Regions from separate parts of the Actinacidiphila sp. DG2A-62 genome, predicted to be linked through region 2. Evidence: riboswitches for the same ligand, from Rfam matches in the RefSeq annotation. Region 2 holds a riboswitch; each other region holds the start of a gene.
The links. Region 2 has a riboswitch for cyclic di-AMP ahead of VSR01_RS15900 (peptidoglycan DD-metalloendopeptidase family protein). Riboswitches for the same ligand answer to the same signal wherever they lie in the genome.
Positions count from the first base shown of each region.

Region 1: it holds a riboswitch for cyclic di-AMP, as region 2 does, so the genes downstream of both, VSR01_RS30550 (M23 family metallopeptidase) here and VSR01_RS15900 (peptidoglycan DD-metalloendopeptidase family protein) in region 2, are expected to answer to the same signal.
Region 3: it holds a riboswitch for cyclic di-AMP, as region 2 does, so the genes downstream of both, VSR01_RS24625 (C40 family peptidase) here and VSR01_RS15900 (peptidoglycan DD-metalloendopeptidase family protein) in region 2, are expected to answer to the same signal.

Region 1 covers NZ_JAYMGI010000002.1:6,810,021-6,819,453, forward strand. Annotated here, with positions in the region: gene VSR01_RS30530 (sucrase ferredoxin) at 1-16, opposite strand, end outside; gene VSR01_RS30535 (DNA gyrase/topoisomerase IV subunit A) at 237-2,681, opposite strand; gene VSR01_RS30540 (M16 family metallopeptidase) at 2,884-4,329, shown strand; gene VSR01_RS30545 (M16 family metallopeptidase) at 4,326-5,711, shown strand; cyclic di-AMP (ydaO/yuaA leader) riboswitch at 6,063-6,217, shown strand; gene VSR01_RS30550 (M23 family metallopeptidase) at 6,233-7,120, shown strand; gene VSR01_RS30555 (GntR family transcriptional regulator) at 7,417-8,091, shown strand; gene VSR01_RS30560 (HPr family phosphocarrier protein) at 8,403-8,684, opposite strand; partial or broken gene VSR01_RS30565 (bifunctional acetate--CoA ligase family protein/GNAT family N-acetyltransferase) at 8,788-9,433, shown strand, end outside.
Region 2 covers NZ_JAYMGI010000002.1:3,648,881-3,658,313, reverse strand. Annotated here, with positions in the region: gene VSR01_RS15940 (NmrA family NAD(P)-binding protein) at 1-560, opposite strand, end outside; gene VSR01_RS15935 (TetR/AcrR family transcriptional regulator) at 823-1,392, opposite strand; gene VSR01_RS15930 (YhjD/YihY/BrkB family envelope integrity protein) at 1,622-2,518, opposite strand; gene VSR01_RS15925 (hypothetical protein) at 2,926-3,474, shown strand; gene VSR01_RS15920 (helix-turn-helix domain-containing protein) at 3,422-4,006, opposite strand; gene VSR01_RS15915 (hypothetical protein) at 4,003-5,076, opposite strand; gene VSR01_RS15910 (DUF4240 domain-containing protein) at 5,361-5,960, shown strand; gene VSR01_RS15905 (N-acetylmuramoyl-L-alanine amidase) at 6,054-6,755, opposite strand; cyclic di-AMP (ydaO/yuaA leader) riboswitch at 7,160-7,300, shown strand; gene VSR01_RS15900 (peptidoglycan DD-metalloendopeptidase family protein) at 7,312-9,105, shown strand; gene VSR01_RS15895 (helix-turn-helix domain-containing protein) at 9,286-9,433, opposite strand, start outside.
Region 3 covers NZ_JAYMGI010000002.1:5,463,958-5,473,390, forward strand. Annotated here, with positions in the region: gene VSR01_RS24600 (response regulator transcription factor) at 1-648, shown strand, start outside; gene VSR01_RS24605 (hypothetical protein) at 656-973, opposite strand; gene VSR01_RS24610 (TIGR03767 family metallophosphoesterase) at 1,122-2,900, opposite strand; gene VSR01_RS24615 (C40 family peptidase) at 3,264-4,379, opposite strand; gene VSR01_RS24620 (hypothetical protein) at 4,713-5,072, shown strand; gene VSR01_RS24625 (C40 family peptidase) at 5,178-6,233, opposite strand; cyclic di-AMP (ydaO/yuaA leader) riboswitch at 6,241-6,394, opposite strand; gene VSR01_RS24630 (C40 family peptidase) at 6,543-7,682, opposite strand; partial or broken gene pcrA (DNA helicase PcrA) at 7,922-9,433, shown strand, end outside.

The DNA.
Region 1 (9,433 bases), 3.2 Mb from region 2:
TGCAGGTTGCGCTCACGCGGTGGAAGCGTAGTGCGTCGCGCCGTGGGGCTTCGCGCCTGGATGGTCGCGCTGTGGGTGGTCGCGCCGTGCCGGGCTGCGGGTCGCCTGCGGCGTCGCGCCGTCGGGGTTCCCTTGTCCCCGGCTCTCCCGCCGTCGTGGCTGCTCGCGCGCACGCGGCGCCAGCCGCATATCGGACGCAGCCCCGCGCCCCTTGCGGGGCGCGGGGTTCACGGGCCCTACGCGGGGGCGGCCACCGCGGCGATGGGCTTGGCGAGGGGGACTCCGGAGCCGTCGCGGCGGGGGTCCTTGGGGGGGAGGTCCGCGGGGGAGCCGCTGGCGGTCGCCGCGCGGGCGGGGGCCGCGCCGGCCCAGGCGAAGAGCAGCCCGGTCTCGCCGCGCAGGAAGCGCTGGCAGCGGACGCCGCCGGTGGCCCGCCCCTTGCGCGGGTACTGCTCGAAGGGCGTGAGCTTGGCCGTGCCCTCGGCGGAGCCGTCGAGCGTGCCGTCGGCGCGGGCGACGGTGAAGACCACCGCGTCGCCCGCCGGGTCCACCGCGGTGAAGGAGATCACCCGCGCCCCGTCGGCCAGCTTGATGCCGGCCATGCCGCCCGCCGGGCGGCCCTGCGGCCGCACCTGCGAGGCGGGGTAGCGCAGCAGTTGCGCGTCGTCGGTGATGAAGACCAGGTCCTCCTCGCCGGTTCGCAGCTCCACCGCGCCGACCACCTCGTCGCCCTCCTTGAGGGTGATGACCTCCAGGTCGTCCTTGTTCGCCGGGTAGTCGGGCACCACCCGCTTGACCACGCCCTGCCGGGTGCCGAGCGCGAGGCCCGGCGAGGACTCGTCCAGCGTGGTCAGGCACAGCACCCGCTCGCCGTCCTCCAGCGACAGGAACTCCGTCAGCGGCGCGCCGCCCGCGAGCGTGGTCGCGCCGCCGCTCTCCGGCAGGATCGGCAGGTCGATCACGGTGAGCCGCAGCAGCCGGCCGGTGGAAGTCACCACGCCGATGTCGGCGCGCGCGGTGGTCGGCACCGCGGAGACGATCACGTCGTGCTTGGCGCGCTTGCCGCCCTCGCCGACCGCGTCTCCGGTGGCGGTGCGGGCCAGCAGGCCGGTGGAGGACAGCAGCACCCGGCACGGGTCGTCGGCGACCTCCAGCGGCACCGCCGCGACCGGCGTCGCCCCCGCCTCCAGCAGCAGGGTGCGGCGCTCGGTGCCGTACTGCTTGGCCACCGCGGCCAGCTCCGCCGAGACCAGCTTGCGCAGCTCCGCGTCCGACTCCAGGATGCGGGTCAGCTCGACGATCTCCGCGTTGAGCCGGTCGCGCTCGGACTCCAGCTCGATCCGGTCGAAGCGGGTCAGCCGGCGCAGCGGCGTGTCCAGGATGTACTGCGTCTGCACCTCGGACAGGCCGAAGCGCTCCATCAGGCGCTCCTTGGCCTGCGCGGCGTTCTCGCTGGCCCGGATGATGGCGATGACCTCGTCGATGTCGACGAGCGCGATCAGCAGGCCGTCGACCAGGTGCAGCCGGTCCCGGCGCTTGGTGCGGCGGAACTCGCTGCGCCGGCGCACCACGTCGAAGCGGTGGTCGACGTAGACCTCCAGCAGCTCCTTCAGGCCCAGGGTGAGCGGCTGGCCGTCCACCAGCGCCACGTTGTTGATGCCGAAGGACTCCTCCATCGGCGTCAGCTTGTAGAGCTGCTCCAGCACGGCCTCGGGGTTGAAGCCGTTCTTGATCTCGATGACCAGCCGCAGACCGTGCTCGCGGTCGGTGAGGTCCTTGACGTCGGCGATGCCCTGGAGCTTCTTCGCCCCGACCATGTCCTTGATCTTGGCGATGACCTTCTCGGGCCCGACGTTGAACGGCAGTTCGGTGACCACCAGGCCCTTGCGGCGGGGGGTGACGTCCTCGATCCGCGCGGTGGCGCGGATGCGGAAGGTGCCACGGCCGGTCTCGTACGCGTCGCGGATGCCGGACAGTCCGATGATCCGGCCGCCGGTGGGCAGGTCGGGGCCCGGGACGTAGCGCATCAGCGTGTCCAGGTCGGCGCCCGGGTGCTTGATCAGGTGGCGCGCGGCGGCGATGACCTCGCCCAGGTTGTGCGGCGGCATGTTGGTCGCCATGCCGACGGCGATGCCCGACGCGCCGTTCACCAGCAGGTTGGGGTAGGCGGCCGGGAGCACGCCCGGCTCCTGCTCCTGGCCGTCGTAGTTGGGCGTGAAGTCGACGGTGTCCTCGTCGATCGACTCCACCATCAGCTGCGCGGGCCCCGACATCCGGGCCTCGGTGTAGCGCATGGCGGCCGGCATGTCGTCCAGCGAGCCGAAGTTGCCGTGCCCGTCCACCAGCGGCAGCCGCATTGAGAACGGCTGCGCCATGCGGACCATCGCGTCGTAGATGGACGCGTCGCCGTGCGGGTGCAGCTTGCCCATCACCTCGCCGACCACGCGGGCGCACTTGACGAAGCCGCGCTCGGGGCGCAGGCCCATCTCGTTCATCTGATAGACGATGCGGCGGTGCACCGGCTTCATGCCGTCCCGGGCGTCGGGCAGCGCGCGGGAGTAGATCACCGAGTACGCGTACTCAAGGTAGGAGCCCTGCATCTCGTCCACGACGTCGATGTCGAGGATGCGCTCCTCGAAATCGTCGTCGGGCGGCGGGGTCTTCGTGGTACGGCGGGCCATCTCGGCGTCGCTCCTTCGTCTGGACCTGGGCACACGTGTCGACCATTGTGGACCGCGGCACCGACACAGCGGACCGCGACCCGTCGGGAAGGCGCGGCGCCCGCGAGCCTCGCGCGGGAACTTCGCGCGGCGCGGGCACGCTTCCCTAGAGTGGCAGCACTCTACGCAGTCACGCAGCAGCGACCGGAAGGACAGCTTGCCCATGGGTCACACGGCCACGCCGGAGGCACACTCCAGCGGCCTGACAGCCACCGAGCACCGCTTGGCGAACGGCCTGCGGGTGGTGCTCTCCGAGGACCACCTCACCCCGGTCGCGGCCGTCTGCCTCTGGTACGACGTCGGTTCACGCCACGAGATCGAGGGGCGGACGGGCCTGGCCCACCTCTTCGAGCACCTGATGTTCCAGGGCTCGGCCAACGTCCACGGCAACGGGCACTTCGAGCTCGTCCAGGGCGCGGGCGGCTCGCTCAACGGCACCACCAGCTTCGAGCGCACCAACTACTTCGAGACCATGCCCGCCCACCAGGTCGAGCTGGCACTGTGGCTGGAGGCCGACCGGATGGGCAGCCTGCTCACCGCGCTGGACCTGGAGAGCCTGGACAACCAGCGGGACGTGGTGAAGAACGAGCGCCGCCAGCGGTACGACAACGTGCCCTACGGCACCGCCTTCGAGCGGCTGACGGCGCTGGCCTACCCCGCGCCGCACCCCTACCACCACACGCCCATCGGCTCGATGGCGGACCTGGACGCGGCGTCGCTTGAGGACGCCCAGGCGTTCTTCCGCACCTATTACGCGCCGAACAACGCGGTGCTCGCGGTGGTCGGCGACATCGACCCGCGGCAGACGCTCGCCTGGGTCGAGAAGTACTTCGGCACCATTCCCGCGCACGACGGCAAGCCCGCGCCGCGCGACGGCTCGCTGCCGCCGGTGATGGGCGCCCAACTGCGCGAGGTGGTCGAGGAGGACGTGCCCTCGCGCGCCCTGATGGCCGCCTACCGGCTGCCGGAGGACGGCACCCGGGAGAGCGACGCGGCCGACCTGGCGCTGACGGTGCTCGGCGGCGGCGAGTCCTCCCGGCTGCACAACCGCCTGGTGCGCCGCGACCGCACCGCGGTGACGGCCGGCTTCGGCCTGCTGCGGCTGGCCGGCGCGCCCTCGCTGGGCTGGCTGGACGTCAAGGCGTCCAGCGGCGTCGAACTGCCGGTCATCGAGGCCGCGGTGGACGAGGAGCTGGCCCGGTTCGCGCAGGAAGGGCCGACGGACGAGGAGATGGAGCGGGCCCAGGCGCAGTTGGAGCGCGAGTGGCTGGACCGGCTGGGCACCGTCGGTGGGCGCGCCGACGAACTGTGCCGGTACGCCGTGCTGTTCGGCGACCCGCAGCTCGCGCTGACCGCGGTGGACCGGGTGCTGTCGGTCACCGCGGCCGAGGTCAAGGCCGTCGCCGCGCAGCGGCTGCGCCCGGACAACCGGGCGGTGCTGGTCTACGAGCCGACCGGCGGCGCGGACAGCGCCGACGCGCAGGACGCGCAGGACGCGCAGGCCGAGCAGGGCGCGGACGAGGACAACGAGGCCGCCGCCGCGGCCCCCGCCGCCACCGAGCGGGCCGCCACCGTCGAGGACACCGTCGAGGAAGAGGGCCGGGCGTGAGCGAGACCGCCGCCGTCATGACGTTCCATCCGCAGCCGCAGGCCGGCGAGCCCAAGCCGTGGGCGTTCCCGGCCCCCGAGCGCAGCACCCTCGGCAACGGCCTGGCGCTGCTCACCTGCCACCGCCCCGGCCAGCAGGTGATCGCCGTCGAGGTGCTGCTGGACGCACCGCTGGACGCCGAGCCCGAGGGGCTGGACGGCGTCGGCACCATCATGGCCAGGGCGCTGTCGGAGGGCACCGACGAGCACACCGCCGAGGAGTTCGCGGCCGAGCTGGAGCGCTGCGGCGCGACGCTGGACGCGCACGCCGACCACCCCGGGGTCCGGGTCAGCCTCGAAGTGCCGGTCCGCCGGTTGGACAAGGCGCTCGGCCTGCTCGCCGAGGCGCTGCGGGCGCCCGCCTTCCCCGAGGACGAGGTCAAGCGGCTGGTCGCCAACCGGCTCGACGAGATCCCGCACGAGCTGGCCAACCCGTCGCGGCGCGCCGCGATGGCGCTGTCCAAGGAGCTGTTCCCGGCCGAGCTGCGCTGCTCCCGCCCCCGCCAGGGCACCGAGCAGACCGTGCGCAATATCGACGCGGCCGCGGTGCGCGCCTTCTACGCCGCGCACGTCCGGCCGGCCACCGCCACCGCGGTGGTCGTGGGCGACCTGGCCGGGATCGACCTGCCCGCGCTGCTCGACGGCACGCTGGGCCGCTGGACCGGCACGCCCGGCACGCCGCGGCCGCGGCCGGCGATCACCGCGGACGACACCTCCCGCGTGGTGATCGTGGACCGCCCGGGCTCGGTCCAGACCCAGGTGCTCGTCGGCCGCACCGGCGGCGACAAGCACGACCCGGTGTGGGCGGCGCAGGTCCTCGGCACCTACTGCCTGGGCGGCACCCTCACCTCCCGGCTCGACCGGGTGCTGCGCGAGGAGAAGGGCTACACCTACGGCGTGCGGGCCTTCGCCCAGGTGCTGCTGTCCAACGCGGACGGCACCGGCGCCGCGCTGCTCGGCATCAGCGGCTCGGTGGCCACCGAGGTCACCGGCCCGGCGCTGGCGGACGCCTGGCAGGTGATCCGCACGCTCGCCGCCGAAGGACTGACCGACGACGAGCGGGACGTCGCGGTGCAGAATCTGGTGGGCGTCGCGCCGCTGCGCTACGAGACGGCGGCAGCGGTCGCCGGCACCCTGCTGGACCAGGTCGAGCAGCAACTGCCCGACGACTTCCAGGCCGGGATGTACGCGCGGCTGGCCGCCACCGGAACCGTCGAGGCGACCGCGGCGGTGGTCAACGCCTTCCCGCTGGACCGTCTCGTGGTGGTGCTGGTCGGCGACGCGTCGAAGATCGCCGATCCGGTGCGGGAGCTGGGCATCGGCCCGGTCGCCGTCATCAGCTGACCGGCGCGCGCCGCGCCGCTCGGACCGCTCGGACCGCTCGCACCGCGGCGCTTGCACCGCCCTCGCGGTGACGCGTCCCCCGGACCCCGGTCGCCCGCACGGCGGCCGGGGTTCGGCGCGTCCACGGGCGCCCGGGGGCGTCCGAGAGTGTCCGAGGGGCGTCCGAGCGCCGGTTCCCCGCAGGCGTCGACTTGATGCCCAATATGCCGTTTTGGCCAGTTGTATGAGCCTGCGGAGGCGTGTGTGGCGTGCGCTACATATCGGCCGATCTGTTTGGTGCGGGGCCGAACGCCCGGTTAGCGTCAACGCTCGTTGTCCTCGGGACAGCGGCGTCCGGTCCTCCGGGCGCACACCCGTACATCGCCGAGTCCCCGTCCAGGGGAGCCGGGGACCCACTTTCCCCGGGGTGAATCGGGAGGAGGTCCGCCACCGCGGCGGCCGCCCCCGTAGGAGACCTTCCTGCTCCGAACCCGTCAGCTAACCCGGTAGGCGAGAAGGAAGGAAAGGAGTGACGCCTCCTCATGGCGTTCCCCGTTCGTCCCGCCCTGCGCGGGAAGCACCGCAGGCCGCGCCGTGGCCGCACCACCGCCACCCTGGCCGGCGTCGCCGTCCTGACCGCCGCGGGCGCGTTCGGCGCCACCGCGATGGCCTCGCCGGGCGAGGCCGAGCCGGCCACCGCCCAGAGCACCGTCTTCACCCAGGCCGCCGACGTCCCCGGCTCGCTCGCCCAGACGCTGGCCGCGCAGGCCGACGCCCAGCACAAGGCCGCCGCCGAGAAGGCCGCGGCGAAGGCCAAGGCGGAGAAGGCCCGCAAGGCCGCCGCGGCGCGCAAGGCCGCGGCCGAGCGCAAGGCCGCCGCAGCGGCGAGGGCCAAGGCCGCCGCCGCGGCGAAGGCGCAGGCCGCCGCCCGGGCCAAGGCCGCCGCGGCGAAGGCCGCGGCCGCCCGCAGCACGCAGGCCACCGCCAGCCGTTCCACCGCCCGCACCTCGCTGAGCGCAAGCTCCGGCTACATGAAGCCGGTCGGCGACGCGCCCATCGGCACCGGCTACAAGGCGTCGGGCTCGATGTGGTCCAGCGGCTCGCACACCGGCGTCGACTTCCTGGTCGGCTCCGGCACGCCGGTGCACGCCGTCGCCGCGGGCACCGTGGTCTCGGCCGGCGCCGACGGCGCGTACGGCAACGACGTGATCATCCGGCACGCCGACGGCAAGTACACGCTCTACGGCCACCTCACCGAGCCGCTGGTCTCGGCCGGGCAGACGGTCACCGAGGGCCAGGAGATCGGCATCTCCGGCGCCACCGGCAACGTCACGGGACCGCACCTGCACTTCGAGGTGCGCACCACCCCCGACTACGGCTCGGACATCGACCCGGTCGCCTACATGGCGTCCAAGGGCGTCACCATCTGACCCCGTCCGTCGCGTCCCACCCCGTTCCCCGAGAGCGGCCCGTCCCCCGAGAAGGCCCCGGCACCCCGCCGGGGCCTTCTCGCAATGCGGGGATACTTTTCTTTTCCCCGACGTGCTGGAATGGAGTCCGGCACAATGCCGGAAGGAAAACCGGGCGGATAAGGGGAGCAAGGGGTCTCGGTGATGGGCGATCGGCGGAATCGGGTGGGACGGATCGACCGGGTCGACCGGATCGTTCGGATCGACCGCGTCGGCCGGAATGACCGGCCGGATCTGCGGAACCGGTGGATTCACCGGTGAACGGGACGGACGGCGCGGGACGCCGCATCTCCGCCCAGGTGGTGTGCACCGCGATCCGCGACGACATCGTGGCGGGGTTCTTCCCGCCGGGCGGCCGGCTGACCGAGGAGCAGCTGGCGCAGCGCTACGGCGTCTCGCGGGTGCCGGTGCGCGAGGCGCTGCGCACCCTGGAGTCCGAGGGGTTCGTCCGCACCCGCAGGCACGCCGGCGCCTCGGTCGCCGAGCCCAGCGAGCAGGAGGCGGACGACCTGCTGGAACTGCGCGCGCTGCTGGAGCCGCTGGGCGCCGCGCGGGCCGCGCAGCGGCGCACCGAGGCCCATCTGAAGGTGCTGCGCGGGCTGGTCAGGCTCGGCCAGGAGCGCGCGCCGCAGGGGGAGTCCGCCGACCTGGCCTCGCTGAGCGGCTGGTTCCACGAGACGCTCGCGCAGGCCAGCGGCAGTCCGACGCTCGCCGCGTCGCTGATCCAGCTGCGGCACAAGATCGCCTGGGTGTTCCAGGACGCGTCCCCGTCGCACCCCGCGCAGTCCTGGGAGGAGCACGCGGCGATCGTGGACGCGGTGGCGCGCGGCGACGCCGAGCGGGCCCGCCGGCTCGCGGCCGCCCATGCCGAACGCACCTCCGCGGTGAGCACCCCGAAACATCCCGTACACGCGGTGCGCCGCCGCGCTTAACAAACGCGCCGTATACAGGAGTACGGATATCGGGGCGCGCTATGCGGACTGATATCCGTGGCGCGGATTTCAGCGACGGCGCGGATAGCGCCGGAATTCCGTGTGCGGATATCCTCGCGGAGGAACGCCTCGCCGACGCGTACGCCTGCGCGCGAATACCCGTGCCCGAGAACAGGCGTGCGCGCATACCGGTGCTCGCGCATATCCGTGCGTGCGAGACACTTCGCCCGAACACTTCGCCCGAACACCTCGTGCGCATCCGCGTGCGCGCATACGCCCGCGTGCGGAGATCCGCGGCGGACGGACCGCGCTCACACGGTCTCGGGAAGCTCCTCCAGCCCCTCGGCGACCAGCTTCGCCAGGCGGTCCAGCGCGGCGTCCGCGCCCTCGGCGTCCGAGGCGAGCACGACCTCCTCGCCGCCCCTGGCGCCCAGGCTCAGCACGGCCAGCATCGAGGCGGCGTTGACCGGGCCGCCGTCGGCCTTGGCGATCGTGACGGGCACCCCGGCGGCGGTCGCCGCCCGGACGAAGATGGAGGCGGGGCGGGCGTGCAGGCCCTCCGCCCAGCCGACGGTGACGCGGCGCTCAGCCATGGTGTTGCCCTTCGGGTCGGTGACGACGTGCTTCAGAGTGCCTCTCCGCGGGCCTCCCGCGCGAGTACGCCGCGCGAGCCCCGCCCCTGACTACGCTGGGGCCATGGACGACCAGGCCCAGCACCCGTACCCCGTGCACTGGGAGGCGGACGTCGTGCTGCGCGACGGCGGGACCGCCCACATCCGGCCGATCGGCCCGGACGACGCGACGCGGCTGGTCGACTTCTACGAGAAGGTCTCCGACGAGTCCAAGTACTACCGCTTCTTCGCCCCCTACCCCCGGCTGTCCGACCGCGACGTGCGGCGCTTCACGCACCACGACTACGACGACCGGGTGGGCCTGGCCGCCACCGTGGGCGGCGAGTTCATCGCCACCGTGCGCTACGACAGGACCGACGAGCAGGGCCTGGCCACCGGGAGCGCCGGCACCCGCGCCGAGGTCGCCTTCCTGGTGCAGGACGCCCACCAGGGCCGCGGCGTGGCCTCCGCGCTGCTGGAGCACATCGCCGCCGCCGCCCGGGAGCGCGGCATCCTGCACTTCACCGCCGAGGTGCTGCCGGCCAACCGGAAGATGGTGAAGGTCTTCACCGACGCCGGCTTCACCCAGGAGCGCAGCTTCGCCGACGGCGTGGTCCACCTCGACCTCGACCTGGAGCCCACCGAGCACTCGGTGCAGGTGATGCGGGCCCGCGAGCACCGCGCCGAGGCCCGCTCGGTGCAGCGCCTGCTGCGCCCCGCGTCGGTCGCCG
Region 2 (9,433 bases):
CGGTCGCCGGCCAGGACGGCCGCCGCGGCTTCCGCGGCGTCCGCGCGGTCGGTCCAGGACACCGGCCCGTCCTCGGGAACCGCGATCGTGCCGGTCTGCCGCCAGGGGCCGAGCAGCCAGCCGAGGCTGTGGGCGTAGAAGCCGTTGCGCAGCGCGGTCCAGGCGACTCCCGACTCGGCGAGGAGCCGCTCGGTCGCGGCGTGGCCGGGCGCGGCGGCGAAGGGGCTGTCCGGAGCGGCGGCCTGGTGGCTGGTGTACAGGATGCGCCCGGCGCCCGCGGCGACCGCGGCCTCGATCCCCACGCGGTGCAGGGCCGCCGCGTCGGCGTGCGGGTCGTTGGTGGACACCAGCAGGACCTGCTCGGCGCCCTCGAAGGAGTGCCGCAGCGCGGCCGGGTCCTCGTACGAGCCCTGCCGCACCCGGACGCCCCGCTCGGCGAGGTGCCGCGCCTTGGCGGGGTCGCGGACGCTGACGCCGACGCGGTCCGCGGGGACGCGGGCGAGGAGGTGCTCGACGGTGGCGCCGTTGAGGGCGCCGGTGGCGCCGGTGACGATGATCATGAGGATTCCTTTCGGGGGTCCGGGCGGCCCGCTCCGGTGCGGGTCACGGGCGGCGGGCTCGGGCAGGGGGCCTGGGTGCGGTCTGCCGGGATGCGACGGTCGCGGCGCGTGCGGCGGCCGGGAGGGCGCGCGGGCGGCCGGGGCGCCGGGTCGCGGTGGGCTGCGGCGGACTGCGGCGGTTCGGGGCGGGCTGTGGCGGGCTGCGGTGGTCCGGGCGGTCCGGGGCCGGTCTCGGCGCGTCGCGTACGCGCGCGGTCGTCGCTCAGCGTTCGCGCAGGAGCGGCAGCAGGATGTCGTCGACGAGATGGGTCACGAAGGGCACGTCGCACGGCTCGCCCGCGACCACGACGCGGTGCACGATCACGGCCGGGGCGACCTCCGCGAACAGCGCGGCCGCGCCGGGCGCGAGCCGTTCGCCGCGCCGGGCCGCCCTGCGCAGCGGCTCGTCGGTCATCGCCGCCTGGTCCCTGCGCAGGATGCGGCGCATCTCCTCGGCCAGCCGCGGATCGCCGCGCATGCCGGTGAACACCGCTCCGAGCAGCCCGATCTCCTGCTCGGCGATCTCCCGGGCCAGCCACCCGACGAGCACGAGCAGGTCGCCGCGCAGGTCGTCCGCGGCGGGCTCCGGGGGAGCGGCGTGCGCGCGGTGCTCGACCGCGGCGGCCACCAGCGCGGCCTTGTCCCGGTAGCGCCGGTAGATCGTGGTCTTCGCCGCGCCGGAACGTCCCGCGACCGCCTCCATCGACAGCTGCTCGTAGCCGACCTCCGTCAGCAGCGACAGCGTCGCGTCGAGGATGGCCAGGTCGCGGCCGGTGTCGCGGGGCCGACCCATGGCCGGCGCCCGCCCGGGCACGGGTGGCCGCGCCGCCCCGCCGGCCGAGGAGCGCGGACCGCTCGGTACGTCTGCCACGCCGTTTCCCACTTTCGCTACGCTACGGTTGCGTATCGAAAGTAACTTGTGCCGGGACGACGGTCAAACCACGGTTGCTTCGCGCGCCGGCGGCCCGCGCCGCCAGGGCGTGTCCGCAACGTCGTGCCTGCCCCGCGACGCCTGGCACGCCCTAGTCGATCGCCCCGCCCGCGCCGTCCGAGCGCCAGCGCACGCCCGGCGCGGTCTCCTCCGGCATCTCGTACCACTCCTGCGGCCGCCGCGGCTGCGGTATCTCGCCGCCCTGCCGCAGCATCCGGCCGTCCCGCAGGTGCCGGCCGAGCAGGGCGCCGCCGAAGACCACGAAGCCCACGCCGACCAGCCAGGTCACCACCGTCAGCACCGTGCCGACCGGGCCGTACGTACCGGCGTTGCTGACCAGGAGCTGCGCGAAGAAGAAGTGCGAGAAGACCCGCAGGCCGGCCAGGCCCAGCATGGTGAAGACCGCGCCGGGCAGCGCCGTGCGCACGTCGACGCCGCCGCCGAGCAGGAACCACTGCCCCCACGCGAAGAAGACGACGCCCAGGACGAAGGTGAGCACCAGCCGCACGGCCGCCGGCGCCGGGCCGCTGCCCAGCACCGCCGCGCTCTGCGACTCGCAGAACAGGTACCCGGTCAGCACCGCGAGCCACACCAGGCGCCGCAGGTCGCGGTGCCACGGCCCGGACGGCAGGTCCCAGATCTTGCGGTAGCCGGTCTCCACGCTGGCCACGAACGACAGCCCGAAGTACGCCAGCGACGCCAGGCTCCACGCGCTGGTGGCGCTGAGCACGTTGTTCGGCGCGGCGAACAGGCTGCGGACGCCGTGCGAGCCGGTCGCGTCCAGGCCCATGCCGTCCACCACCCACTGCGCGAAACCGGGCCGGTGCTCCCACGGCGTCGCCGCCGCGACCACCACCAGCAGCGGCATCAGCGTGACGAAGCCGAGCGCGGCGAAACCCATCGAGCGGTGCATCAGCTCGATGTGCGACGCCTGCTTCGTCAGCCGCCCGATCGCGGAGCGGTGCCAGGCGTCCGACAGCGAGGACATGGAGTCACCTTTCCCAGCGCGCATTCGGCGTATCCGCTGTGGATACCCGGCGAGGTCCCTCGAACGCAACTCCGGTCCCACCGGACGCGGTTGTCAGGACGACGTCCGAACGGCCCGCGGTTGCACCCGCGTTCGCGCGGGGCCGGAAACCGGGCCGTGCGGGCGCGTCGCCCGGATGTACGCCGCCGTGCGGATGTACGCGGATGCGTGGGCGTAAGGAGGCCGCGCGGATGTACGCCGCCTGGACGTACGCGGCTCGCGAGCGGGAGCGGGGCCCGCGCCGTCATCCGCCAGTCATCGGACGGACACCGTACGGCCAAGGTATGACAACGGACTGCCGGGTAGGGCTCCCGGCCCGGCGGAGGCGGCGTTACCGTGTGCCCCTCACATGCCCGTCTGGGGGGATCATGCCCATCCGTACCGCCTCTGCCGCGTCTGTCACATCTGCCACAGGTTTCACCGTCGCGCTGCTCGTCGCCGGCGCCCTGCTCACCGGGTGCTCCTCGGGCGGTTCCGGCACGGCCGACGCGAGCACCCCGGTGGCGGAGCAGCAGCCGGTGGTGGGCCTCGGCTCGGCCGAGCAGGTCGCCGCGTACCTGGAGCAGCGGATCTCCACGATGTCCACCACCACCGTCTACACCGCGGCGACCGACCCCGAGCACCTGCTCGGCAAGAGAGACGGCTACCGGTCGAAGATCGCCTTCACCGACTCGCGGGTGCCGCCCGGCTCGGTGTCCGGCACCGACCCGTCGCCGGTCGACCTCGGCGGCGTCATCGAGACGTTCTCCACCCCGAGCGAGGCGCGGGCCCGCGCCTCGCACCTCCAGGCGTCGCTGCAGGGCCTGGACGCGGCCGAGTACCACTTCTACGTCGGCGCGTCGCTGGTCCGCGTCTCCCGCATCCTCACGCCCGACCAGACGCAGGACTATCAGGACGCGGCGGCGAGTCTGGGGTGAGGGCGCCGGGGGCGGTCGGCGTCGCTGTGGCCAGCCAGGTGCGCAGGGCCCACCACCAGCGCAGGGTGGGGAGCAGCCGGGGGTCGTCCCACTCCTGGGCCGGCGAGGGGGCTGCCGGCGGCTGCGCGGGTGCCGGTGCCGGTGCCGGGGCCGGTCGCGGTGTGCGCGCCGGGCGCGTGGCGGGCGGGGGCGAGGCCAGCCGGGACAGCTTCGCGAGGCGGTAGCGCACGGTGTTGGGGTGCAGGTGCAGCGCCGCCGCGGTCAGGTCCAGCCGGTGGCCGAGGTCGAGGAACGTCAGCGCGGTACGGGCCAGTTCGCGGTGGAAGGCGTCCGCGGGATCGAGCCGGCCGAGCAGTTCCCCGGCGAGCGTCGCGGCGAGGTCGGGGCGCGCGGCCAGCGCGGTCTCGGCGGCGAGGTCCGTCAGCAGGTGCGGGCCGGTCGCCCCCGCGGCCCGGGCCGCCTCCAGCGCGTCCGCGCACAGCCGGTGCGTGTCCGGCAGCGCGGCGAGCGGGACGGCGGGGCCGATGATCACCAGGTCGGTGGGGTCGGTGGGGTCGGTGGGGTCGGTGGCGTCGGTGGCGTCGGTGGGGTGTGTGGAGTCCGCGGAGGAGGAGGTGGATTCCGTGGGGTGCGCGGCGTTCGTGAGCCGTGTGGGGCTCGGAGAGTCTGCGGCACGTGTGGGGTGCGTGGGGTTTTCCGGGGCCACGGGGTTCGTGGAGCCCGCCGGCTCCGTGGCTCCGTCGGCCGTTCCGGTTGCGTCGGTCCTGTCGGTCGCGTCGGTTGTGACCGCTGTGTCGGCCGTGCCGGCTTGTCCGTCCCTCCGGCGGGGCCGCTCCCGGCCCACGGCGCGCGGGGATGGGTCGGCGGGGTTCCGGCCGACTCCGGGAGCAGGCCCGCGAACCTCCCGTCGACCAGGCCGAACACCGCGTCCGGCGCGGTGAGCCGGCGCTCCAGCGCGCGGGCGCGCACCGGGTCCGCGACGTCCGCCAGCACGCACCGGTACGCCGCCTCCGGGCGCAGCCCTGCCCGCCGCAGCTCCTCCGGGCCCGGCGCCGGGCCCGGCTCCGCGTGCAGCAGCCGGCGCAGCACCTGCGTGCGCTCGTCGCGCGAGGTGCGGGCGCGTTCTAGCTCGGCCGCGTGGTAGCCGGCGATCACCTGGCGCTCCATCGCGCCGGCGTGACGGTCGAACAGCAGGAGCGCGTCGAGCAGCACGGCGTCGGGGACGCCGGCGGCGCGGCCGCGTTCGACGCCGATCTGGAGGGCGCGGATGCGGCCGGCGTGGACGCCGTGGAGGAGGGCGGTCAGGGGGACGCCCTGTTCGGCGCGGTCGGCGCCGAGGCGGGTGGCGGTGGGGTCGTCCTCCGGGGCGTCGGGCGTGCCGGGGGTGTCGGGAACGTCGGGGCGTTCGAAACCGGCCAGGCCGGAGGCGAGGAGGACCTGGATGTGGCGGAGGTTCTCGGCGATGGGGAGGCGGGCGACTTCGGGGGAGGTGCGGGCGGCGGTGGCGACCTCGGTGAGGACGGCGGGGTCGGTGATCATGGCGCGCAGGATCGCGGCGAGGGTGTCGCGGGTCTCGCCCCCGCTGTCCGCTGTCCGGGCCACCCCCCGAACCTAGCGCGACGCCCGCGCCGAGCCCGCCCCGCCTCCCGATCGCCTCGACGCCGCGCGTTGCCCCGGCCGGGTGCGCTGCGGTTTTCTTCCTACGTCCCGACGGCGCCGGAGGTCAGCAACCCAGGGGCGCGGGGAACTGCGCGACGAGCCACGACGGATCTGCGGCCGGGTACGGCGAGTACGGCGCAACCTCGGGCGTTGGGGAGGGGAGCGCGGCGCAGCCGGGTGGCTGGAAAGTGACGTCGGAGGCGATGAGCCCCTGGCATAGTCGGCGCATGGAGACAGACCCCCTCTGGACTCTGATGACCGAACTCCGCCGCCTGGGCCTGGCTGCGGAGAAGCGCGACGAGTGGGTACGGGACACCCTCGCCGCGCAGACCCCGCAGGAACTCGTGCGGTTCCAGGCGGAACTGGAGAACGCCATGGCCGAGGCGTTCACCTGGAATTTGTGGGGCGCGGCCGACCGCGTCTTCGGCGGCTGGTGCTCGGACGACACCTTCGCCTACTTCCAGCGATGGATGGTCGGCCTCGGCCGCCCCGTCTTCGAGGCGGCCGTCGCCGACCCCGACGCCCTCGCCTACGTCCCGGAGATCCGCCGGCTGTCCGGTCGGCCCCGGGACGGCTGGGGCGGGGACGCGCCGCAGTGGCCGGCGCTGCCGGACCTCGCCCCCGCGGTCCACGCGCGGCTGACCGGTGCGCCGGAGGACGCGTTCCACGCCGCCGTGGCGCTGCTGCGCACCCCCGCGCCGCCCGCCGCTGCCCCCCGCGGCCACCGGTGGAGCGCGCTCGACGAGCCCGAGGCCGCGCGGCGCCTGCCGCGGCTCACCGCCCTCTTTCCGCTGCCCCCGCCCAGCGCGTCCCGTACGCTCCTCTGACAACGATGCCATCCCCCCTGACCCCCCGCCCCGGGCCCACCTCCTGCCTCCCTGCCGAGGCGGCCCCGGGGCGGGGGTCGTCCTGTCCGCGGCTCAGGTGCCGTTGACCAGGCGCATGTAGCGGACCCAGTCCCAGTTCGGACCGGGGTCGGTGTGGTCGGTGCCCGGGACCTCGACGTGCCCGATGATGTGGTCGCGGTCCTTGGGGATGCCGTACTTCGTGCAGATCTCGGCGGTCAGCGCGGCCGACGCGTGGTACATCGCGGTGGTGAACCACGAGGCGTCGTCGACCCAGCCCTCGTGCTCGATGCCGATGCTGCGCGTGTTGTAGTCCCAGTTGCCCGCGTGCCAGGCGATGTCGTGCTCGCGGACGCACTGGTCGATCGCGCCGTCGGACGAACGCACCACGTAGTGCGCGGCCGCGGCGTGGCTGGGGTTCTGGAAGAGGCTGATCGTGTCGGCGAAGGTCTCCTGGGTGACGTGGATGACGACGAGGTTGATCGGGTACGTCGACGGCCGGTTGGACGCCGTGTAGTTGCTGGTGCTGGCCGGGGCCCAGGTGGCGGACGGGTAGTCGACGGTCGCCGCGGTCGCGGTGCCGTGCCCGGACCACAGCTCGCCGGCCAGTCCCGCGGTCGCCGCGGCGCCCAGCGCCAGCCCGCCGCGCAGCAGCGCCCGGCGGGAGGACGTGCCGGGCGCGGCGGAGCCGGCCGGGTCCGCCGGCTCCGCGGGGTCCGGTGACTGGCCGAATCCGGCGGGCTGCGGCGGGAGTTGGGGTCGGTTCCGGCGTGCCATGGCGGGCTCCCTCTGGAGGCAGAGTGCGGGCGAGTGCATGACAAAAATGTGGGGCTCGCCCATCGTGGGGCCGACGCCCGCGACCTGCCAAGCGGTTCGCGAAATGGCAGAGGTCCATACCCCTGGAAGCCGTCCCGCGCACCGCCGCGCACGCCTGCGCGCCGACCGGCGGAAACCGTTTCCGCCCGCTCACCGACGGTAGCCGTCCCTACCCCCTCCGCATCACGTATGACACACGCTCACATCACCGGCAGGCCACGCGAGGTGCCCGCTTTACCCCTTCTACGGATGGTGTGACCGTTTGGTTCCCGTTGCCAACTCCCGGGTTCGGCTTGGAAAACGCCCCCGGCTCTATTAACGTTCGATAACGCAGCGCGGTCGTCACCACCGCCGTCAGAGGCGGCACCGTGCGCTTGCCGAATCCCGTCCGCGGGAACCGGGGACCCGAGAACGTGGGGTGAATCGGCCGGCCGCGAGGCCGTCCGTAGGAGACCTTCCTGCTCCGAACCCGTCAGCTAACCCGGTAGGCGAGAGGGAAGGAAGGAGTGCGCCCGCCGTGGCGTCGAACCAGTCTGCCTACGCACCCTCGCCCGCCCGTCCCGAGGCGGAGACGACCGACGCGCAGGCGTCGGCCCCCTCGACCCCCTCGGTCCCGTCGGCGCGCACGGAGCCCGAGCCGCTGCCCCGGCAGGCGGCCCAACCCCCGCTCCCGCAGCAGCAGTTCGCACCGCAGCCGCAGCCGCAGTCGCAGCCGCAGTCCGCCGCCTCCTCCCGGTCCCTGGTGCCGCAGGTCCCCTCCCGGCCCGGCGCGCCCGTCGACGCCGTCGCGTACGCCGGACCCGCGCCGTACGCCGGCCCGGTCGCGTACCCCGAACCCGGTCCGTACGCCGAGTCCGGCCCGTACACCGAGTCCGGTCCGTACACCGAGTCCGCGCCGCACGCCCGGACCCGGGACGGCGAATACGGCGAGTACACCGACACCGGCGACGTCAACGGCGCCTACGCCGGCGGGCCGGCCGACGCCTACGCCGCCGGCCCGTACGCCGACCGCGCGCCCTACGCCGACCCTTACACGGACCCGTACGGCCCCCGCGCCGGGTACGCCGAGGCTCCCGCGCCCTACGCCGCCCCCGCCCCCTCCGCGGAGCCCGCGCCGCTGCCGGCCGCGACCCCCGGGCAGCTGCCCGAGCCGCTCCCCGCGCTCGCGCCGACCCCGCTGCCCGCCCTGGCCCCGGAGCCCGAACCCGTGCCGGAAGCCGCTCCCGCCGCCGAGGCGCAGCAGCGACCGCAGCGGCGCAATCTCTCGCGCGGCGGCGCCGTCCTCGGCATAGCCGCGATGGCCGCCGTCGGAGCCGCGGGCGTCGCCGCGGCGGCCCCGGCCGGGGCCGCGCCGGCCGCCGGGCCCGCGCCCGTGTCCGTGCCCGACGTCACGCCCGACATCACGCCCGAGCAGACCCCGGAGCCGCAGAACGCCGAGGGCCCGGCCGCCGACACCGGCCCGGCCGCCGCGCACACCGCGACCGCGGCGGAGGCGCCAGCCCCGGCCGCGGAGGACCTCACCGCCGCGCCCGACCAGGCGCGTACCGCGGAACCGCTGCCCGCGGCCGCTCCCGCCGCCGCGACCACGCCCGCCGCCGCGCCCGCGCCCGCCGGCTCCGACGCCCCCGCCGAGGACGCCGCCACGGAGCCCCCGCAGGCCGCGGCGCCCGCGCCCACCGACCCCGGCGAGGCGCTGCGCACCCGGATCATCGGCCAGGCCGTCGCCCAGCGCGAGGCCGCGGCCCAGGCGGAGCGCGACGCCGCCGCCAAGATCGCCGCCGACCGGGCCGCGCGGGAGTCCGCCGCGGCCAAGGTGCGCGAGCAGGCCGCCGCGGCGAAGGCAGCCGCCGAGGCGAAGGCGCGGGCCGAGGCGGAGGCCGCCGCGCGCGCCGAGGCCGAGCGCCTCGCGCAGCTCGCCGCCTCGTACATCAAGCCGGTCGCCTCCGCGACCCTCACCGACGGCTTCGGCCAGGCCGACCCGTGGTCCAACGTGCACACCGGCCAGGACTTCAGCGCCCCCACCGGCACCCCGGTGCACGCCGTCCACGGCGGCACGGTCACCTCCGCCGGCTGGGCGGGCGCCTACGGCTACCGCGTCGTGCTCACCCTCGACGACGGCACACAGCTCTGGTACTGCCACCTGTCCACGATGGTCGCCACCGAGGGCCGCGTGACCACCGGTGACACCATCGGCAGGATCGGCGCGACGGGCAACGTCCCCGCGCCGCACCTGCACCTGGAGGTACGTCCCGGCGGCGGCGCCCCCGTCGACCCGCTGCCGTGGCTGCGCTCCCACGACGTCGCCGTCTGAGCGGCCGGCGCCGCGACCGTCCGCCCGGGCTCCGCGTTCCCGAACGCCGGCTCCGTGACCCGACCCCCGTACGCGGCGCACCCGTGAAACCTGCGTACGGGCCCAACGTGCCGGCGGCCCGGCGGCCCGGCGACCCGCGGGGGCCGCCGGGCCCCCGCGTGGGGTCGGGCGGGTCGGCTGTCAGCGACGGGTCGGGCGCGCCCGTACGTGGACGCGCTCGCCTTGCGAGCCGAACAGGCTGAGGATCTCCACGGGCGTGTCGCCCGCGTTGGCGAAGCCGTGCGGCGTGCGGGTGTCGAACTCCGCGGCCTCGCCCGCCGTCAGGATC
Region 3 (9,433 bases), 1.8 Mb from region 2:
GTGGTGCTCGTGGACGACCACCGCATGTTCCGCACCGGCGTCCAGGCGGAGATCGGCGCGACCGCCGAGACCGGCGTCGAGGTGGTCGGCGAGGCCGCCGACGTCGACCAGGCGGTCTCGGTGGTCACCGCGACCCGGCCCGAGGTGGTGCTGCTCGACGTGCACCTGCCCGGCGGCGGCGGCGTCGAGGTGCTGCGCCGCTGCGCCGCGCTGTCGGCCGACCCCGAGCGGCCGGTGCGCTTCCTCGCGCTGTCGGTGTCGGACGCCGCCGAGGACGTCATCGGCGTGATCCGCGGCGGCGCCCGCGGCTATGTCACCAAGACGATCACCGGGCCCGACCTGATCGACTCGATCTTCCGGGTGCGCGACGGCGACGCGGTCTTCTCGCCGCGACTGGCCGGCTTCGTGCTGGACGCCTTCGCCTCCACCGACGCGCCCCCGGTGGACGAGGATCTGGACCGGCTCACCCAGCGCGAGCGCGAGGTGCTGCGGCTGATCGCGCGCGGCTACGCGTACAAGGAGATCGCCAAGCAGCTGTTCATCTCGGTGAAGACGGTCGAGTCGCACGTCTCGGCGGTGCTGCGCAAGCTCCAGCTGTCCAACCGGCACGAGCTGACCCGGTGGGCCACCGCCCGGCGGCTGGTGTAGCCGGGGCTCAGACCACGTCCTCGTCCGGCCACAGCAGCGTGTAGTTCGGCACCCGCACCGCGCGCTGCTCGACCGGGGTGTCCAGGGACTCCATCGGTGTGCCCTCGGGCACCCGGCAGCGACTGAGGTGGATGCCGATCAGGCAGGCGTCGCACCAGAAGGACGCGTAGCCGGTGCGCTCGCTCGGCTGCCCGGTGAAGGCCACCCGCAGCGCGTCGGCGCCGCAGTCGGGGCACTGCGTGTGCGAGGCGCGTTCCGGCAGCGCCTTGCAGTACAGCGTGTACGCCTCCCGCCAGGCGCCCCAACTCGCCGTCAGGGCTTGCATGTCCGCTCTCCCGTCCGTTCGCCGCCGGCCCGTCGCAGGTCGACAGACGACACTACGCCGGTCCGGCCGGTCGCGGGTCGCTTTCCCCTAACGGTTGCGGACACGCGCGGGGCCCGTACGCCCTCCGGCGGGGCCCGCGGGGCGCGTCTCAGGCGATGCGCACGAGCAGTTCGGTGTTGCGGTCGCGGGCCTCGCCGGCCGCCGACTCCTTGACCCCGGACGACGTATCGGCGAGGTAGGCGCCCAGGCCAGGGGCGTTGTAGGACAGTTCGCGGTAGAGCGAGGCCAGGCCCACCGAGGACCGGTCGGCGAAGTCGGTGCGGTAGGGCGCCGAGGACTCGACGAGGGTGGTGAACAGCGACACCGTGCCGTCGTGGTTGTCGGCAAGCTCGAAGAGCCTGGCGTGCTGCGGGTAGTCCACGTGCGAGGCGGTGTTGACCTCCCAGAAGGACCGCGCGGGCGCCGCGGGGTGCGGGTGCGGCGTGATCTTGTTGACGTGGCTGTGGCCGTTGATCCACGCCACCACGTTCGGGAAGCGGTGCAGCAGGGCGATGACCTCCTGGCCGTCGTGCCGGGCCCTGTCCTCCGCGGTGGCGTCGGGCCGTACCGTCATGCTCGGGCTGTGGTGGTGGCTGAACACCAGGATCTTCGCGTCGGCCGCGCCGGGGTTGGCGACCCGGTGGCCGTCGGTGTCGTAGTACGCCGCGCTGTGCGCGGTCAGCGTCCGCTCCAGCCAGCGCAGTTGGTCGCCGTCCAGGGAGCCCTGGAGGTGGCCGCCGCGGAAGGTGGTGTCCAGGCTGATGCCGAGCACGCCCTCGGCGACGGCGAAGGAGTAGTACTGCCGGTCGCCGTCGAGGTTGTCCTCGGTGTAGCCGTGGCCGACCGGGCCCGCGCCGGTGTGCGCGGGGTCCAGGTGCGCGAGCAGGAAGTCGTGCGGGTCGGTGGCGCGGCGGCGCGGGTCGGGCGTGACGGTCCTGGCCCGCGAGGCGTTCGCGCGCAGCACGTCCTTGAGCACCGAACTGCGCGGGTCCGCGCCGCTGACCACCACCGCGCGGAAGCGGGCCGCGTCGGCGTCGGAGACGGTGTACAGCTTGCGCGCGCCCACCGCGTACGCCTGGAGCCAGGAGTCCTCCGGGGCGAGGCAGCCGGCCGGCAGCGCGTCGTGGTTGCCGGGCGTCGAGTACCACGGGACCTTCAGGCCGGGGCTGGTCAGCGGGGCGGTCGCGGCGGCGAGGTAGCCGGGCAGCCGGGGCAGGCCGCGCTGCTTGTCGACGTCCCGCAGCGCCTGCTCGACCTGCCAGAACTGCGCCAGCCCGGTGTTCTGCGCGCCCTCGTACGCCGCCGGGTCGCCGGTGTTCGGGGTGATCGGGCCGCCGCTCATCGCGGTCATGTACCACTCCAGCTCGATCGCGGCGTTGTTGTCCGCGTTGTCGCCGGTGGAGATGGCGAAGCCGAGCGGCAGCCCGGTGTGCGGGCCGGCCCGCAGCGCGTTCACCTGCTCGATCAGCGCGACGGCGCCGTGCGCGGACAGGGCCTCCTGCGCGCGCCACGAGCCGGGCGAGCCGGCCCGCAGGAACTCGGTGCGCAGCGGGTGCTGCACATCGGCGATGTGCAGGTCGGTGAGCTGCGCGAAGCAGGCCAGCGGGGTGCGCCGGTCGGTCCTGCGAGCGGCCGCGGCGGCCAGCTCCTGGCGTACCGCCACCGGCCAGCCCGGCCCCGCGGCGATCCGCCGGTAGCCGCCGGCCGGGCCGTGCAGCCGGGCGGTCGCGTCGAGCGTGGTCAGCCCGTACGGCGCGGGCCGCCGGACCACCGGGTCGTGGGTGATGCGGACCGGGCCGCCGGTGGGGTGGGCGGCGGCGGGATGCGGTGCGGCCGGCCGGGCGGCGGCCTGCGGCGTGGCGCCGCGCGCGGCCAGCGGCCAGGCCACGGCGGCCGACGCGGCCGTGGCGCCCGAGGCGATGAGAAGTCGACGTCGATTGACACCTGTGGCAGCGGAACCGAGCCCGGCCATCAGAACCCTCCGGTGCAGGCGGATTACCCTCACCTGGAGCGTCGGCAGGCTGTGTGACCCCCCGCTGAACACCACAAAAACCCCACCAGCCACTTCGCGGGCGGCGGGACGGACGTTGCCCCTCGCCTTCTTGAACGCGTCTTGACGCGCGCATTGCCCGGCCCCGAAGCGCGGGGGCCGGGCGGCACGCGCGGACGTGGCGGAAGAAGCGGCGCCGGACGGGGCTCGGTCAGAGCCCGGCGCGGGTCAGGCGCGGGTCAGGCGCGGGTCAGGCGCGGGTCAGGCCGGGCGGGTGGCGGCGGCGAAGGGCATCTCGGAGATCGGCGCGATCCGCACCGCCGCGCCCGGGTGCGGGGCGTGGATCATCTTGCCGTCGCCGATGTAGAGGCCCACGTGCGAGATGCCGGAGTAGAAGAACACCAGGTCGCCGGGGCGCAGCTGGGAGCGGGGGACCCGGGTGCCGGCGTTGATCTGCGTGTACGTGGTGCGCGGCAGCGCGACGCCGGCCGCGCGCCAGGCCGCCTGGGTCAGGCCGGAGCAGTCGTACGCGCTCGGGCCGGTCGCGCCCCAGACGTAGGGGAGCCCGAGGGCCCGGTAGGCGAAGGCCACCGCGGCGGCGGCGCGCGAGGAGGGCGCGGGGGCGCCGGAGCCGGAAGAGCCGGGGACGCCGGTCAGCGGCAGGCGGCCGGCGGCCCGGGACGCGGCGGCCGGCGACGTGCCCGGGGACGTACCGGACCGTGAGGACGCGCCGTCGTCGGCTGCCCGCACCGCGGCCCGGTCGGCCGGCGTCAACCGGTCCAGCAGCGCCCGCGCCTGGTCGAGCTTGTCCTGCACCGCCCGCTTGCGCGCGGCGAGTTGGGACTGCGCCGCGCGCAGCGCGGCGAGCTTGTCCGACGCTTGCCCGCGGGTGCGCGTCACGTCCCGCTGCTGCACGGTGAGCCGGTCCACCGCGGCGGCCTGGCGGGCGCCCAACTGCCGGAGCAGCCCGGCGCGTTCCAGATAGTCCCGCGGCGAGGAGCTGAGCGCGAGTTGCAGCGTCGGGTCCAGCGTCCCGGAGCGGTACTGCGCCGCGGCGACGCCGCCGAGCGCGTCGCGGACCGACTCCAACCGGGCGGTCTTGCGGGCCAGTTCGTCCTGCAACCGGTCCAACTCGGCGGCGGCCTGGTCGGCGCGGACCTTCGTACCGTCGTAGGACTGCGTGGCCTGCTCGGCCTCCTGGTACAGCTCGGCGACCTTCGCCTGCACCTCGGCCCTGGTCATCTTGGGCTCGGCCTGCGCGGCCCCGGCCAGGAACGGCGCGGACGCCGCCGAGGCGAGCGCCAGGGTGAACGCGGTGCGCTGCACCGAGCGGGAGACGGTGATCCGCGGTAACGGCAGGCGACTGTGGGAGGCCATGGCGGCCGTCCCTCCTTCCCAAGGGGGCGCTCCGGGGACGGTCCCCGGGAGCCGGGGGCCCGGCGGCGCCCGCACGGGGGACGGGACGCCGCCGGGCTCGGCGGAGGCGGCCGGACCGCTTGAGGGGAGGCCGCCTGGGATGCGACGTTAAGCCTGGGCCGCCCGCGGTGCGGGCCCTCCGACCGGGACTGCCCCCTTTCGGCCACCGCCCGACCGGTCCCGACCGCTGTTCGACGGGTGATCCGCCCGTATCGGTGGCCGACTTGACGGATTGCCCCGTACTCCCCACCCCTGGACGGCTCGCGTGCTACCTGCCCGATTAGGGTCCAGGGCATGGACACGCTTCTCCACGTCTTCGTCGGGCTGCACATCATCGGCATCGCCGCGCTGCTCGGCGGCTTCCTCACCCAACTGCCGGTGATGGGCAACAGCGGCGGGCAGGTCCGCTTCGTCTCCGGGATGCTCTACGGCGCGCTGACCATGCTCGTCACCGGCGTCGCGCTGATCGCCATCGCGCACGCCGACGACCTCCACCCCAGCAGCGCCAAGCTCGGCGTCAAACTGGCGGTGCTGATCGTGATCCTGGGCCTGGTCTACGTCAAGCGCGACGAGGAGCGCGTCGACCCCCGCGTCTTCGCGGCGGTCGGCGCGCTCACGGCCGTCAACATCTTCATCGCCGTCCTGTGGACATAAGGGCCTGGACGTGAGGGCCTGGACGTAGGGCGTCGTCGTGAGGGCGTCGACGTGAGGGCTTCGTCGCGAGGGCGTGGCCGAGGGTCGGCCCGGGGGCCCGCGTGCTCAGGCCACCCGGCGGGCCGCGGCGAACGGCATCCAGCTCATCGGCGCGATCTCCACGGTCGCGCCGGTGTGCGGCGCGTGCACGATCTCGCCGTTGCCCAGGTAGATGCCCACGTGCGAGATGCCGGAGTAGAAGAACACCAGGTCGCCGGGGCGCAGATCGGACTGCGAGACCGCGACGCCGTCCTTGACCTGGTCCCAGGTGGTGCGGCCGATGCCGACGCCGGCCGCCTTGTACGCGGCCTGGGTCAGGCCCGAGCAGTCGTACGCGTTGGGGCCGGTGCCGCCGGAGACGTACGGCTTGCCGCGCTGCGCCAGCGCGAACTGGATCGCGGCGGCGGCGCGCCCGCTGGCCGGGCCGTTGTAGGTATAGCTGACGCCGGCCGACGACGAGGACGAGGAGGACGTGCTCGCCGGGTGCATCGCGGCGATCTTCGCCCGCTGCTCCGCGGTGAGGCTGTTCAGCAGCTTCTGCGCGGCGGCCAGCTTCGTCTGCACGTTCTTCTTCTGGGCGGCCAGCTTGCTCTGCGCGCGAGACAGTTCGTCGAGGCTCGCGGTGGCCTGCTGCCGCTGGATGTTCGCCTGCTCCTGCTGGACCTTGAAGGTCTCCAGCGCCTGCTCCTGCGTGCTGGACAGCCGGTCGAGCATGTGCGACTGCTCGAGGAACTGCTCGGGGTTGCTGGACAGGAACAGCTGCGTGGTCTGGTCGATCCCGCCGTCGCGGTACTGGGCGGTGGCGAACTGGCCCAGCACCCGCCGGGTCTCGTTCATCTTCTGGGTCTTCTGGGCCACCTGCGCGAGCAGTTGGTTGGCCTTGGTCCGCGCGGTCGCGGTCTTCTCCTTGGCCTGGTCGTACTGCTGGGTGGCCACCTCGGCCTGCTGGTTCAGCGTGTCGATCTGCTTCTTGACCTCGCTGATCGAGGGCTTGGCGGGCGCGGCGTGCGCGCTCTCGCTCATCAGGGTGACCGAGGCCAGTGCCGCCGCCGTGACGCCGACCGCCGCACGGGGGGCGGCGGAGGCGAGTATTCGGGGACGCGGCTTGCGGTGCGACGCCAAGGAGGCGACTCCTTCCGTGGACCGCCGACCGGGTTAGCTGACGGGTTCGGGCTCGAAAGGTCGCCCTACGGTCCCGCGCCTCGCGGCGCCGGCCCGATTCACCCCAAATGCTGGTGGGTCCCCGGCTCCGGCCGTGCGGCCGGATTAGGCGGAGGTGGCATGCTGCCGGCAATTCCCGGCGGAGGACGTGTCACCTAGCCGGTTACCGTAGCCAACGGGTGCGGGTCATGGGAAGTTTGGATCGCAATGTGACCGACATCGCTTCGTGATCTTACCGTCGGTGGCCGCCGTGGCCGGCCCGCGTCGCGGTCAATACGGGCGAACCCCGGCGTAGATGGGCATTTCCGTGATCGGCGCGATCTTGACCACGGTGCCGGTGTGCGGCGCGTGGATCATCTGGCCGTCGCCGATGTAGAGCCCGACGTGGCTGATGTCGCTGTAGAAGAAGATCAGGTCGCCCGGCTGCAGAGCGTCCACGGACACCCGGTGGCCGACGTTCACCTGGTCCCAGGTGGTGCGCGGCAGGTTGATCCCGGCGGCCTTGTACGCGGCCTGGGTCAGTCCCGAGCAGTCGAAGGAGTCGGGGCCCGTCGCACCCCACACGTACGGCTTGCCGAGCTGGTCCCGGGCGAAGGCGATCACCTGCTGGGCGATCGAGGTGTTGGCGGCGCTGCCCGACCCGGTCGAGCCCGTCGAGCCGGCCGACTGCGCGGCCTTGGCCGCCTTCTGCGCCGCGGCCTTCTGCTGGGCGGCCAGCTCCTGCGCCCGCTTGCGCGCCTCGGCCTCCTGCTTGGCCGCCAGCGCCGCCAGCCGCGCCTTCTCCTGCGCGGTCAGGCTGTTGAGCAGCTTCTGCGCCTCGCCGAGCTTGGTCTGTACGTCCGCCTTGGCGGCCTTCAGCCTGGTCTGCTGGGTGGTCAGCGTGGCCAGGCTCTTGGCCGCCTCGATGCGCTGCTGGGTCGCGGCGACCTGCTGCACCCGGTACGACTCGACCGCGGCGCGCTGCCGCTTGTTCATCACGCTGGTCAGGTGCAGCTCGTCGACCAGCGACTGCGGGTCGCCGGCCAGCATGTAGCGGGTGGTCGAGTCGTCGCCGCCGTTGCGGTACTGCGCGGCGGCGATCTGCCCGAGCACCCGGCGCGAGTCGTTCAGCGCCTGCGTCTTCCGCGCGGCGGCCTCCAGCAGCCGGTTGACCTTCGCGTTCTGCTGGTCGACCTGCTCCTTGGCGCCGTTGTACTTCTCGGTGGCGACCTCGGCCTGGTGGGTGAGGCTGTCGACCTTCGCCTTGGTCTGCGCGATGGTCGGCTGGGCGGGCTTGCCCGGCGCGGGGGCGGCGCCGGCGCTCTCGGTCATCAGCGTCACGGTGGCCAGCGCGGCCGTGGTGATCCCCACGGCGGCACGCGGCCCCGGCGTGCTCAGCAAAGCGGTACGGGCCTTACGGTGCGTCGCCATGGCGGACGGACTCCTCTCGGACGCTGACCGAAGCGGCTGGTGCGGAACCGTAGCCAAGGCCCGCCGTTGCTGGGAAGGGCGATGTCCGATAAGGCCCGATACCTTTTCGTAATCTTTTTTCGACGCGGGCGTGTCGTCACCCTGCGTGCCGACCGGGCTACCGCGGCCCGGGTCCCGCGGAGCCGCGGCCGACCCGAACCGCCGCGGCTGTCGGCGGCGGGCCCTAGACTCGGGAGGCGATGAGCAGCCTCTTTGACGAACACTTCCTCGCCGGTCTCGACGCCGCCCACGGACCGGCCCACGGGCCGTCCGACCCGTCCTCCGGCGACGACGTGCCCCCGCCGGACGACGAGGCGGACGGCGGCCCCGGCCACGCCGCGGAGGAGGTCCCGCACGACCTGTTCGGCGACCGCTTCGACGGCCCGCCGCCAGCCCGCGACGCGTACTATCGCGACGGCGCCCCGCGCCCCGCGATCGACCCCGCGCAGCTGCTGGAGGGGCTCAACGAGCAGCAGGCCGCGGCCGTCGTGCACGCCGGCAGCCCGCTGCTCATCGTCGCCGGCGCCGGCTCAGGCAAGACCCGGGTGCTCACCCACCGCATCGCCCACCTGCTCGGCGCGCGGCACGTGCACCCCGGCTCGATCCTCGCCATCACCTTCACCAACAAGGCCGCGGGCGAGATGAAGGAGCGTGTCGAGCAGCTGGTCGGCCCGCGGGCGAACGCGATGTGGGTGTCCACCTTCCACAGCGCCTGCGTGCGCATCCTGCGCCGCGAGTCCAAGAAGCTCGGCTTCACCTCGTCCTTCTCGATCTACGACGCGGCCGACTCCAAGCGGCTGATGGCCCTGGTCTGCCAGCGCGACCTGGACCTGGACCCCAAGCAGTTCCCGCCGAAGTCCTTCAGCGCCAAGATCTCCAACCTCAAGAACGAGCTGATCGACGAGGAGACCTTCGCCGGCCAGGCGGAGACCACGTTCGACAAGAAGCTCGCCGAGGCGTACGCGCTCTACCAGGCCCGGCTGCGCGAGGCCAACGCGCTGGATTTCGACGACATCATCATGACCACCGTCAACCTGCTCCAGGCGTTCCCGGACGTCGCCGAGCACTACCGGCGGCGCTTCCGGCACGTCCTGGTCGACGAGTACCAGGACACCAACCACGCGCAGTACACGCTGGTCCGCGAGCTGGTCGGCTCGGGGAGGAGGCGGGGGAGCTGTGCGTGGTCGGCGACGCCGACCAGTCGATCTACGCCTTCCGCGGCGCGACGATCCGCAACATCCTCCAGTTCGAGGAGGACTACCCGCAGGCCCGCACCATCCTGCTGGAGCAGAACTACCGCTCCACCCAGACCATCCTGTCCGCCGCCAACGCGGTCATCGAGCGCAACGCGGGCCGCCGCGCCAAGAACCTGTGGACGCAGTCCGGCGACGGCCCGGTCATCACCGGCTACGTCGCCGACACCGAGCACGACGAGGCGCAGTACATCGCCGAGGAGATCGACCGGCTCACCGACGCCGGCGACGCCCGCCCCGGCGACGTCGCGGTCTTCTACCGCACCAACGCGCAGTCCCGTGTCTTCGAGGAAGTCTTCATCCGGGTCGGCCTGCCGTACAAGGTCGTCGGCGGCGTCCGCTTCTACGAACGGCGCGAAGTACGCGACGTGCTGGCGTACTTGAGGGTGCTGGCCAACCCCGAGGACAACGTCCCGCTGCGCCGCATCCTCAACGTCCCCAAGCGCGGCATCGGCGAGC